DNA from 4 places in the Proteus hauseri genome. Region 1 is predicted to be linked to each of the others. Evidence: predicted binding sites of a transcription regulator. Region 1 holds the regulator's gene; each other region holds the start of a gene.
What was found. The regulator PurR, encoded in region 1, represses purine synthesis genes. The targets are predictions, from matches to a motif close to CANGCAAACGTTTGCNTG.
Positions count from the first base shown of each region.

Region 2: PH4a_RS09005 (NCS2 family permease) is a predicted target of PurR. The motif match lies at 1,825-1,842, and genes of this name have one in related genera.
Region 3: cvpA (colicin V production protein) is a predicted target of PurR. The motif match lies at 1,530-1,547, and genes of this name have one in related genera.
Region 4: purE (5-(carboxyamino)imidazole ribonucleotide mutase) is a predicted target of PurR. The motif match lies at 1,692-1,709, and genes of this name have one in related genera.

Region 1 covers NZ_CP026364.1:3,172,234-3,175,440, reverse strand. The annotation lists gene PH4a_RS14470 (nucleotidyltransferase domain-containing protein) at 1-94, opposite strand, end outside; gene sodB (superoxide dismutase [Fe]) at 352-930, shown strand; gene cydH (cytochrome bd-I oxidase subunit CydH) at 1,062-1,145, opposite strand; gene purR (HTH-type transcriptional repressor PurR) at 1,414-2,439, shown strand; gene punR (DNA-binding transcriptional activator PunR) at 2,461-3,207, opposite strand, start outside.
Region 2 covers NZ_CP026364.1:1,955,668-1,958,874, forward strand. The annotation lists gene PH4a_RS09000 (MFS transporter) at 64-1,251, shown strand; gene PH4a_RS09005 (NCS2 family permease) at 1,992-3,207, shown strand, end outside.
Region 3 covers NZ_CP026364.1:152,505-155,711, forward strand. The annotation lists gene purF (amidophosphoribosyltransferase) at 1-954, opposite strand, end outside; gene cvpA (colicin V production protein) at 968-1,474, opposite strand; gene dedD (cell division protein DedD) at 1,660-2,295, opposite strand; gene folC (bifunctional tetrahydrofolate synthase/dihydrofolate synthase) at 2,288-3,207, opposite strand, start outside.
Region 4 covers NZ_CP026364.1:627,215-630,421, forward strand. The annotation lists gene cysS (cysteine--tRNA ligase) at 1-7, opposite strand, end outside; gene ppiB (peptidylprolyl isomerase B) at 419-913, shown strand; gene lpxH (UDP-2,3-diacylglucosamine diphosphatase) at 927-1,649, shown strand; gene purE (5-(carboxyamino)imidazole ribonucleotide mutase) at 1,784-2,305, shown strand; gene purK (5-(carboxyamino)imidazole ribonucleotide synthase) at 2,302-3,207, shown strand, end outside.

The DNA.
Region 1 (3,207 bases):
ACCGAGATTGAACAAACACTAAGAGTGCCTGATACTCTTTCTGTATTGGCTTTATTACTAACACAGAAATATATCCATTTTTATCAACCGTCATTTCTTCCTCTTAATTATTTATCGGTAAAATTAACCCTATTTAATATAACCCCTTTATTTCGACAATATGTAAGCTTATATTTTGTTATGATTATGGATAAAAGATATTTAGCTGTTATTTCAGCAAGTTTTTGTTAAAATAATTAGCAAAATAGCAACAAATTAGTGATTCATTTGCCTCATTTTATCAATTCAGATGATTTTGATGGAATGATTTTAGGCACAAAACCCGAAATAGATAGTATAAAGGAGTACGCAATGTCTTTCGAATTACCAAAATTACCTTATGCGTTAGATGCTCTTGAGCCACATATCTCTAAAGAAACTTTAGAATATCACTATGGCAAACATCACCAAACTTATGTAACCAACCTGAACAATCTGGTTAAAGGTACTGATTTAGAAGCTAAATCTCTAGAAGAGATTATTAAATCAACTGATGGTGGTATTTTCAATAACGCCGCTCAAGTTTGGAACCATACTTTCTACTGGAACTGTTTAGCTCCAAATGCAGGTGGCGCGCCAACAGGCAAAATTGCTGATGCTATCAACAAAGCATTTGGCTCGTTTGAAGAGTTCAAAAAACAATTTAACGATGCCGCGGCTAAAAACTTCGGTGCAGGTTGGACATGGCTAGTGAAAAAAGCAGATGGCTCAATCGCTATTGTTAATACTTCTAATGCTGCAACACCCATTTCTGGCAATGACAAACCACTATTAACAGTTGACGTATGGGAACACGCTTACTATATCGATTACCGTAATGCGCGTGTAAAATACTTAGAAGAGTTCTGGGCACTGGTTAACTGGTCATTTGTTGAAGCTAACTTTGCTTAATTTATCTTAACCACTAAAGATCAATTATTGGTGTTTGGTGGCAAAATAACAAAGGGCCTTAGGCCCTTTGTTATTTACAGATATCCGATTAGTTATAATTAAAATTAACCTGATATTATATAAAACAGTGATTAAAACAGCATTGTAGAAAATAAAACAATCATGACGAGTGCTGCAACTGCTGTACTCAAACCAAATTTCAGATCCGTATCCATTTATTCTCCCTCAAAATGATTATAATACACGTTATTAACCATAACATTGTCATGGCTAATTATTATCACATATCACAATTTGCTAATATAGCGACTAGTGCACAATTTATAACATTGATTAATACTTCCACTTTTGAGCTAGATCATACAAAATTCATAGCTAACAGCTAAATTATTGCCAGTATTCGCCCTATGTATGACTATACTGGCAGCAGAACCACAAAATTAGATTAAAAGAGACCAATGAAGGTCAGGAGTTTTTCACACCATGGCAACAATAAAAGACGTGGCAAAACGCGCAGGAGTGTCAACCACGACTGTTTCTCATGTTATCAACAAAACACGTTTTGTTGCTGAGAACACCCGAGCAGCAGTTTGGGCCGCTATTAAAGAATTAAATTATTCGCCTAGTGCTGTTGCGCGTAGTTTAAAAGTCAATCACACCAAATCAATTGGCTTGTTAGCCACGTCCAGTGAAGCTCCTTACTTTGCTGAAGTGATTGAAGCTGTTGAAAATAGCTGTTATAGCAAAGGTTATACACTGATATTATGTAACTCACATAATAATCTAGATAAGCAAAAAGCTTATTTAGCGATGCTAGCGCAAAAACGCGTCGATGGATTATTAGTTATGTGCTCTGAATATCCCGATCACCTTCTCTCTCTATTAGAAGGCTATCGTAATATTCCAATGGTAGTGATGGATTGGGGAAAAGCTCGGGGTGATTTTACTGATACCATCATTGATAACGCATTTCATGGTGGATATATTGCAGGCCGCTACTTAATTGAGCGTGGTCATCGCGATATCGGTATTATTCCTGGCCCATTAGAGCGTAATACTGGTGGTGGACGTCTTCAGGGATTTTTAAAAGCAATGGAAGAAGCTAAAATCATTGTAAAAGATGGATGGATTGTACAAGGTGATTTTGAACCAGAGTCTGGTTACAAAGCCATGTATCAAATGCTAAATCAAAAACATCGCCCTACCGCTGTGTTCTGTGGTGGAGATGTCATGGCAATGGGTGCTATTTGTGCAGCCGATGAATTAGGTCTGCGTGTACCATTTGATATTTCTATTGTTGGTTACGATAACATTCGTAATGCTCGCTATTTTACCCCTGCATTAACAACCGTTCATCAGCCCAAAGAACGCTTAGGTCAAATGGCATTATCTATGCTGCTTGACCGGATCGTTAACAAAAGAGAAGACGCACAAACTATCGAAGTTCATCCACGGTTAGTTGAGCGCCGCTCTGTTGCTGATGGCCCATTCATCGATTACCGCCGTTAATTAAACGGTATCTCGACTGACTTAACGAAGCCATTCCGCATTTAGGGTTTGGCTATCACCAAGATAATCTAATAACCAAGACAAAGCGGGTGACTCACTTTTATCGACCCAAGTGAGGCAACAAGGACTATCGGGTAATGGCTGTGCCAATTTAAGCACAGCTAGCTTTCCTTTAGCGATTAATGGCTCAGCTCTATGCAAGGGCACCATACCAACACATAATCCTGCAAGTAAGCACTCCAATCCCATATCCCACGTAGGGACAACCATTCTACGCTGATTATTTAACGCCCAAGTATCACGCTTTGGCAAACTACGCGAGGTATCTTCTAAACAAAGGCTCGAATAAGGGCGCATTTCATCGTCGGTTAGCGGATGTTCTGCTTTAGCCAATGGGTGGTCAATATGACAAACACAGCGCCAAGGCATAAATCCCATATCTTTAAAGCTATATCGTTCACCAATTGGCGATGCTCTGGTGGCGCCAATAGCTAGGTCAACACGCCCATTAACCAATGAGTCCCACACCCCATTAAAAACTTCAGGATAGACATAAAGTTCGATATCGGGGAAATGTCGATAAAAATCAAGAATAAGTTGTTGTGTTCTTTCCGGTTTTACGATGCAATCTACTGCTATACTAAATTGTCCGCGCCAACCATTAGAGACTTGCTGACACATATGTCGAGTGTCATTCATTTTTTTGATAACAGAGCGGGCTTCTTTGATGAAAATCTTACCCGCATCCGTTAATTCGACATCACGATG
Region 2 (3,207 bases), 1.2 Mb from region 1:
AATATTTTATTTAACCCATTTCCTTTATAAAGAGGTTTCTACAGCCAGTAGAAACAAAATGACATGTCTCATCCTAATTATCGTCAATCTGAAATTTTTGCGATAACAACTATTACGGTAAGCATTGGGGTTATCGGTATTGTTATCGGATTAACTATTCCTATGGTGGCATTACGCCTTAATTTAGCGGGAATTAGTGAATCTATTATTGGACTTATTTCGGCTGCGCCTGCAATTGGTATGTTAATTATTTCGCCTTTTGCACGACGTATTGTGCAATGGTTTGGTAAACGTTTTGCGATGTTATTGGCGACAATGCTATCTGCTATTAGCTTGTTGCCTTTAATGGGCACATTACCGCTTGAGTTACTCTTTCCTTTACGGCTTATTACAGGGATTGCTAGTGGAGTGATGATTTGTTTAGGCGAAACATGGATTAATGAGCTTTCGCCAGATAACAAAAGAGGGCGTATTTTAGCGGTATATACAACAGTGTTCACTATTAGCCAATTATTAGGGCCTTCTATTATTGCGCTTTATGGCGTCGCGGATAAAACACCTATTTTAATTAGCATTTTTATTCACCTTATTTCTATTGTTCTATTTTTAATGATGGATCAGAAAAAAGGCGACAAATTACCAACAAATACTGAAGAGCCTAATTTTTCTATTTTCCGCTTTGTTAAAGTGGCACCTGCTATTTGTGGTGGTATTTTATTTTTTGCTTTTTTCGACGGCACGGTATTGTCGATGTTCCCTATTTATGGTTTAAGCCTTGGGCACACGGAAGCGATAGCTGCAATGATGATCAGTGCCATTCTTGCGGGTGATGCCATTATGCAAATGCCATTTGGTTGGCTTGCTGATCATATGAATCGGACAAGGTTATATCGTATTTGCGGGGTGATCACACTACTTTCTAGCTTGTTATTGCCAGTGACTATGTCTCATCCTATTTTAATTTGGCCTCTTTTATTAGTATTGGGTGCAACTGCGGGCGCAATTTATACCATCGCATTGGTACAAATTGGACAATATTTCTCTGGTAATGACTTAATGGTAGCAAATGCTTCTGCAGCGATGTTATGGGGGATTGGGAATCTTTCTGGGCCACTCCTTGCTGGTGCAATGTCTGAGATATCGTCGTCATCGTTGCCTTTTTTGCTCGTTGTGATGACGGGGCTATTTTTACTTTCGACATTAGAGCGTTTTAATGTGGGTGTCGATGCACTAAACAAGAGTACTCCGTAATGGAATGCTTTATTTAATCGTTTTTTCATCTACTTAATGTAAGTTGTAGAGTGCGATAGTTAAGTAGGTGATATACAGTAAGTCTTATTTGTTTTCTATTGTTTATCTAAATCATTTCTTTCTATTTTGTATCTTTCTTAAAGATAGTCTTCTATCCATTTGTTTTCTATGAATTGAATATAATTATCATTTATATCTAGGTTATTTAACTTAGTTTATTAAGAATAATCTAGAAATATTAATATTTAATAGGAAATTATTTGCTAAAACTGTTCGAGCTCAACTAACTTTATAGTAGTACATGAGTGCTTTTTAAGCAGATTAATGATGAAGAATTGAATGATTAATAGCCAAGCTAGGGAAATGTAGAAAAAATAACAATAGAATAATATATTAATTAAATTTAATTATTTACATGGTAAATATTGAAAATTTTATTAATAATGAAAAATCAAATTTAGAAGAGTGTAGGTCACTATGCTCTTCTTTTCTTTTTTATCCCTTTTGAACTATCTTTTTATGATTTTTTTATGTAAAAAGCATTTTTTTGCTTGATTGTTACCCTAAATTCACCAGATAATCGTTTGCGTCAAATTCTATTGCTTTATCCACGCTAAAAAACAAACGTTTGCGCCTAAATTTCTTCTCCTCATTTTTACTCCTGAAGAGGATGTTGTTATTTATACGTAATCGTTTTCGTATTGATGGATAGAGAACCGTATTTATGTCAGAGGAATGTAATGTCCGCTAATCAATCAGCAGCAACAGGTAAACTAGATAACTATTTTAAACTTACCGCTCGAGGAACCACGGTTCGTAAAGAAATGATCGCAGGTTTAACAACATTTCTTGCTATGGTGTACTCTGTTATTGTCGTTCCTAGTATGTTAGGACAAGCCGGTTTTCCACATACTGCAGTATTTATTGCCACTTGTTTGGTTGCAGGTTTAGGCTCCCTGTTAATGGGATTGTGGGCTAATTTACCAATGGCGATAGGTTGTGCGATTTCGCTAACAGCATTCACAGCTTTTAGTCTTGTTTTAGGGCAAAATATTTCGGTTCCTGTTGCTTTAGGTGCCGTATTTTTAATGGGCTGTTTGTTTACTTTATTTTCTTTAACTGGCATTCGAACTTGGATATTAAAAAATATTCCTACAGGTATCGCGCATGGTGCAGGTATTGGTATCGGATTATTTTTACTTTTAATTGCGGCCAACAGCGTTGGATTAGTCATAAAAAATCCTTTTGAAGGACTTCCTGTTGCTATGGGCGAATTTACTTCGTTCTCTGTTTTAATGTCTATTGGTGGACTTGCTGCGATTTTTGGCTTAGAAAAACGTAAAGTACCCGGTGGCGTATTATTAGTGATTATTGCTATTTCTATTATCGGGCTTATTTTTGATCCTAATGTAAAATATCAAGGCGTATTTAAAATGCCTCAATTAGGTGAAGAAGGACTTTCTTTATTATTTGCAATGGATATTAAAGGTGCTTTACAGCCATTAGTATTACCTAGTGTGTTAGCTTTAGTCATGACTGCCATTTTTGATGCTACAGGCACGATTCGCGCTGTTGCAGGTCAAGCTAATTTACTTGATAAACGTGGGCAAATTATCAATGGTGGTAAAGCGTTAACATCGGATTCAGTAAGTAGTATTTTTGCAGGGGTCATTGGTGCAGCCCCTGCCGCAGTTTATGTCGAATCAGCCGCAGGAACCGCAGCAGGTGGTAAAACCGGATTAACAGCAACGGTTGTTGGGATCTTATTTTTACTTATTCTCTTTTTATCGCCACTATCTTATTTAGTGCCCGCTTATGCAACTGCGCCCGCTTTAATGTATGTAGGATTATTAATGTTAGGTAATGTCACTAAGCTCGATTTTAGTGATTTTGTTGATGCTATGTCAGGCATGGTTTGTGCTGTATTTATTGTTCTTACTTGTAATATTGTCACGG
Region 3 (3,207 bases), 910 kb from region 1:
ATTCAGTATATGAGCAATTTCTAACGCAATATCACAAGAGGTTTCGGGAATAGGAATAACTACATCTATTTGTAATTCATCCCACTCTTTTGCGATCTTAGCCCCTAATTTTTGGCCCATACGCAAACGCGCATTATAAACAGAGATTTTATCGATAAAAGAATCAGGACGCGCAAAATAAACATACTCAAATAAACAAGGCATTAATTGCGGATTTTCCGCACATTGGCGGGTAAATAATTGCCCTTGTTCTGTAATATAAACCGCCTCGCCTGGCGCAACATCACGTAAGAACTCAAAGCCCAAAGTATCTAAAGCAACACTTTCTGATGCCACCATATACTCATGGCGTCCATCCTCCAGTGTGCGCTTGCCTAAAACAAGGGGACGAATACCAAAGGGATCACGAAAAGCCAAAAGACCGTGGCTGATAATAAGAGCAACGCAAGCATAAGCACCACATAGTTTTTTATGCATTGCAGCAACAGCCGTAAAAATATTATCTGGTTCGAGTGGAAAATGATCGAAACGGTCTAATTCATAGGCAAGTACATTGAGTAAAATTTCAGAATCAGAGGTGGTATTGATATGCCTACGTGCTGTCTCAAACAGTTGGCGACGTAATAAATGCGCATTGGTTAAATTACCATTATGCGCCAACGTAATACCAAAAGGAGAGTTCACATAAAAAGGCTGAGCTTCTGATGCACTCGAACTACCTGCTGTTGGATAACGCACATGACCTATCCCGATAGTTCCTTTTAAACGCAGCATATGGCGAGTTTCAAAAACATCTTTCACCAGTCCGTTGGCTTTGCGAAGACGGAAACCATTGTTACCGTCTATCGTTGCAATGCCTGCTGCATCCTGACCACGGTGTTGTAACACCGTTAACGCATCATAAATTGATTGGTTTACTGGATTAACTCCAGCGATACCGACAATACCGCACATGAAAAGATCCTCATCAGCCAGACGGAGAGGTTACATTCTCCGACACGAAACTTGACGCATTTTGCAGGTAGTCAAAGAACCACCTAATGATATGGTTGAATTGAGGAATAAGTTCAGAACGTTGCCAATCAGCACTCTCTGCCATAGGAGTAAATGCACCCAATACAAAAAGTAGTGCTGATACAATAAGCACGCCTCTTAATGCCCCGAAACAGACCCCCAATACACGATCTGTACCTGATAACCCTGTGCGTTGAACAAGAGAGCTAATAACATAATTTACAACAGCACCAACAATTAATGTCGCAATAAACAATGAAACTATCGCTATCCCGTTACGAACCAGTTCATCTTCAAACCGGGTAAAATAGACGGCAAGATAAGGATAAAACTGACTAGCAACAAAAAAACCACAACCCCAGGTGATAAGTGACAATGCTTCACGAACAAAGCCACGGATCAGGCTAACTAATGCGGAAAACCCGATAATGGCAATAATGGCGTAATCTATCCAGACCATAAATTCTCTATCCAATAACGATGCCCCGCATTAATACGAAAGCATTCTAACAGAAAACGAAAACGTTTGCGTAACGCTAATTTTCGATAATTTAAAATAATTTACGGCGACATGAAAAATCATAATCGCCGCAATAAGTTAACACCTTGTTACATCACTCATCTGATGAGTTTCTCCAAAATACATTAAGGCTTATACGCTCTTACCTCACCTTGCAATCCTGTTAACTCTTTTAAACGAGGCAACATTGCTTGCAATTCTGATTTAGAGGCATTAGGTCCAATATAAATACGTGTCACTTGCCCTGATACTGGACGCGCTGGCACGGTATAAACTGGGTAACCTGAAAAATGCATTTTTGCAATAATCTCTTCAACTTTAGCGGCATTTTTTAATGCGCCAAGTTGAACAACCCATGCCTCACCTTTTGGCGGCTTAATTTCCTCAATCGGTGGTGGAGTTGGTTGTACAGGTGGATTAACCACAACAGGTGTTTCTGGTATAGGCTGTGGCTGAGGAGTAACTGGCTGGACAACAGGTAAATCGGGTGTTGACACTGCGGGCTGTTCAACGCCTGTTACCGCTTCAGAAAGCATTGCTTCCGATGCACCTTCTGATGGTGTAGAAGGTGTTGTCGTTTGTTGTATCGGTGCTATTGATTCAATTTCTTGCTCATCACCAGGCTTAGGTACTAAAGGAATAGAGGCGAACTGGTCTTCGTTATATTTCTTATCGCCGTCAAGCAATGCAGGTAGAACAATGACACCTACAGCCACCAGCACAACGGCACCGACTAAGCGATTTTGAAATTTACTAGCCACCCATACTCTCCTTTTCCAAAAGTTCCATTACATGAGCAACGGTATGGAATGAACCACAAACAACAACAATGTCATTTTCTTTTGCATCTAAAATAGCTTGTTGCCATGCTTGCTCTACACTGTCAAATACGGCGGGAGCATCAAGATGCTGCGCCAACACTTCAGCTTTTGCACCACGAAACTCATTAAGCGGCGCAACATACCACAGGTCTGCTTGTTTTTTTAAACATGCCAAAGTACCCGCGATATCTTTATCACCTAGCATACCAACAACAAGACGAACCTTAGTATCAGATTGGCGAGGTAATTGTGCTAATTTCTCAGTTAAATATCCAGCAGCATGTGGATTATGTGCAACATCCAAAATAACTAATGGCTGATGAGAAATAATCTGGAAACGACCTGGTAATTGTGCTTGTGACATTCCCTCTACAATACTTTGATAAGTAATTGCTTGACTGACTTTATCATCTGATTGTAACAGGCAACGCACAACAGCCATTGCCGTTGCCGCATTCGCTAATGGGATATTGGGAATAGGGAGTTGTTCAAATTGTCTATCAGCACAGCGCCAATGCCAATGAATACCATCAACAGAGAACGACCAATCAGTACCACGGCGGAAAAGCTGAGTTTGTTTTTCATGTGCCACATCAGCAATTGATTGAGGCATATCTGGCTCACCAACAACACCAAAGTGCCCAGCACGGAAGATACCTGCTTTTTCTCTGCCAATATGTTCTCTATCTGCGCCTAACCAGTCTGTATGATCAAGAGCAATACTGGTGATAGCAGCAATATCTGCATCAACAATATTTGTGGCATCTAATCGACCACCTAAACCCACTTCAAGAATAACCACATCAAGTTGAGCTTGCTGAAATAATTTCAAAGCCGCTAATGTGCCATATT
Region 4 (3,207 bases), 1.4 Mb from region 1:
TTAGCATCAGAGGACGTTCCCGTTTTCAACTGTACGTGTTTATTACATGTCTATATACGCAAATTACGTATGTAATAATAAAAATAGTAATTACGACGATAAAATACCAATATAACATTACCTTTATAAGGGTTTTGAACACCAATTACAAAAGCAATTCAGATTAACAACCGCTTATATTACTCTGCTCTGCACTTATTTTCACTGCCCAATCGTTGACTGTGAACAATCAAATTTCGCTTTATTAGCTAAAAATTTGACTAAAAGTGTTTTTTACTTATTTTACTCACAGATTTAAGCGAAAAAGACCCATGAAAAAAGATGAATACTGACTAAATAAGGTAATTGTGGTATAAAAAAAAGCACAATTGTTTCTGCCCAAGTCTGGGTAAAGCTAAAATTATATTAGGATCTAAATATGGTTACTTTTCATACCAATTACGGCGATATCGTGATTAATACATTTGCAGATAAAGCACCTGCAACCGTAGAGAATTTTTTAGACTACTGTAAAGAAGGATTCTACGATAACACTATTTTCCACCGCGTTATCAATGGATTTATGATCCAAGGTGGTGGTTTTGAACCTGGTATGAAGCAAAAAGCGACCAAAGCACCCGTTAAAAACGAAGCAAACAATGGCTTAAAAAATAACCGTGGCACATTGGCAATGGCTCGTACTAACGATCCACACTCTGCAACTGCACAATTTTTTATCAACGTAGCAGACAACGATTTCTTAAACTTCCGTGCTGAAAATGCAAATGGCTGGGGATACTGTGTATTCGCAGAAGTTGTTGAAGGCATGGATATTGTTGATAAAATCAAAGCAGTATCTACGGGTCGCAGCGGTTCCCACCAAGATGTTCCTCGTGAAGATATCGTAATCAACAGCGTTACTGTTAGCGAATAAGCAGCCACTTTTTATGTGTACGCTGTTTATCGCAGACCTACATTTAAGTGAACATGAACCGGCAATTACTGCCGGTTTTCTTCGCTTTTTAAAAGAACAGGCTGTTTATGCCGATGCGCTCTATATTTTAGGTGATTTTTTTGATTTTTGGATTGGTGACGATGACCCAAATCCATTACATCAACAAATATCTCAAGCATTAATGCAACTGAAAAATGCAGGTATTCCTTGTTATTTTATTCATGGAAATCGTGATTTTTTAATTGGTTCACGTTTTGCCAAAGAGAGTGGCATCACAATATTGCCGCAAGAAAAAGTACTTGAGATTTATCAGCATCGCATCTTAATTTTACATGGTGATACGCTTTGTACCGACGATGAGTCCTATCAACGTTATCGAAAAAAAGTACATAATAAGCTTATTCAACGCCTATTTTTGCTTCTTCCTCTTTTTATCCGGCTTCGTATTGCAGATAAAATGCGAACACGCAGCCAACATGCCAATCGTCATAAATCTGAAGCGATTATGGATGTAAATTCTCAAACAGTTATCGATACTTTTAAGCATTTTAATACCCAATGGATGATCCATGGCCACACCCATCGCCCCGCTATTCACACAGTTGAGATTGAGGGAGAGGATCATTACCGCGGTGTATTAGGCGCATGGCACACAGAAGGCTCTATGTTTAAAGTCACCGCTGAAAACATTGAATTAATCTCTTTTCCCTTTTAATTTACCACTGTCATTTACTCGATAAAAAGACGTTTTTTTCTTTACGCAAACGTTTTCCTTGACGTGTTAGCGTGATACTATCACTTTCTGTTTATCAGGCTATCTCTGTTTATGCTTACAGGAGCAGTTAAGTAATGTCTTCTCAAGTTGGTCTAAATACTCCTTCGCCACAAATTGCCATAGTTATGGGTTCTAAAAGTGACTGGGCAACAATGTCTCATGCTGCTGATGTATTAGATGCACTGCAACTTCCTTATCATGTTGAAATTGTCTCTGCACATCGCACACCTGATAAGCTATTTAGCTTTGCTGAAAAAGCAAAAGATAACGGCTTTGATGTAATTATCGCAGGTGCAGGTGGTGCAGCTCATTTACCAGGAATGTTAGCAGCAAAAACATTAGTTCCTGTTTTAGGCGTACCGGTACAAAGTGCTGCATTAAGTGGCGTTGATAGCCTTTATTCTATTGTTCAAATGCCAAAAGGTATCCCAGTTGGCACCTTAGCTATCGGAAAGGCTGGTGCAGCTAATGCGGCTTTATTAGCAGCACAAATTTTAGCCTTACATAACCCTATTATTTTTGATTCATTAACAGCATGGCGAACTACGCAAACTGACGATGTACTGAATAACCCAGATCCTAGGGAGGCGCTATGAAACCCGTTTGTGTCCTTGGGAATGGTCAACTTGGTAGAATGCTGCGCCAAGCTGGGGAACCCCTAGGTATTTCAGTTTATCCTATTGGGTTAGATGCAGAACCCGAAGCTGTGCCTTATCAACAAAGTGTTATAACGGCAGAAATCGAACGTTGGCCACAAACGGCATTAACTAAGGAACTTGAGCGTCATTCTAACTTTGTTAATCGTGATATTTTTCCGCTACTTGCAGACCGCTTACCGCAAAAACAGTTACTTGATGAACTCAATTTAGCAACTGCACCTTGGATGCCGTTAACATCCCCTGATCAATGGCCAGATATTTATGCTCAACTTGGTGATTTTATAATTGTAAAACGCCGTGTTGGTGGCTACGACGGCAGAGGCCAATGGCGTATTCATCCAGGCGAAGAAAACCAACTTCCTGCAGAAATTTATGGCGAATGCATCGTTGAGCAAGGGATCCCATTTTCTGGCGAAGTATCATTAATTGGTGCTAGAGACAACAACGGCAATTGTGTTTTTTACCCTTTAACACATAACCTTCATCAAGATGGTATTTTACGCATGAGTGTCGCACTACCAACGCCATCACCAACACTACAACAATCAGCCCAGCAAATGCTTGAGGCTATTCTTAATAAGCTTAATTATGTTGGTGTAATGGCAATGGAGTGTTTTATCCTTGGCAATAAACTACTTATCAATGAATTAGCGCCTCGCGTACATAACAGCGGTCATTGGACTCAAAATGGTGCATCAATTAGCCAATTTGAATTGCACCTACGCGCCATATTAAATTTACCGATGCCAACACCTGAAGTGAGTCAAACCTCGGTAATGGTAAATCTTATTGGTACTGAAGTGCATCCCCAGTGGCTGTCGTTACCTTTAGTCCATCTT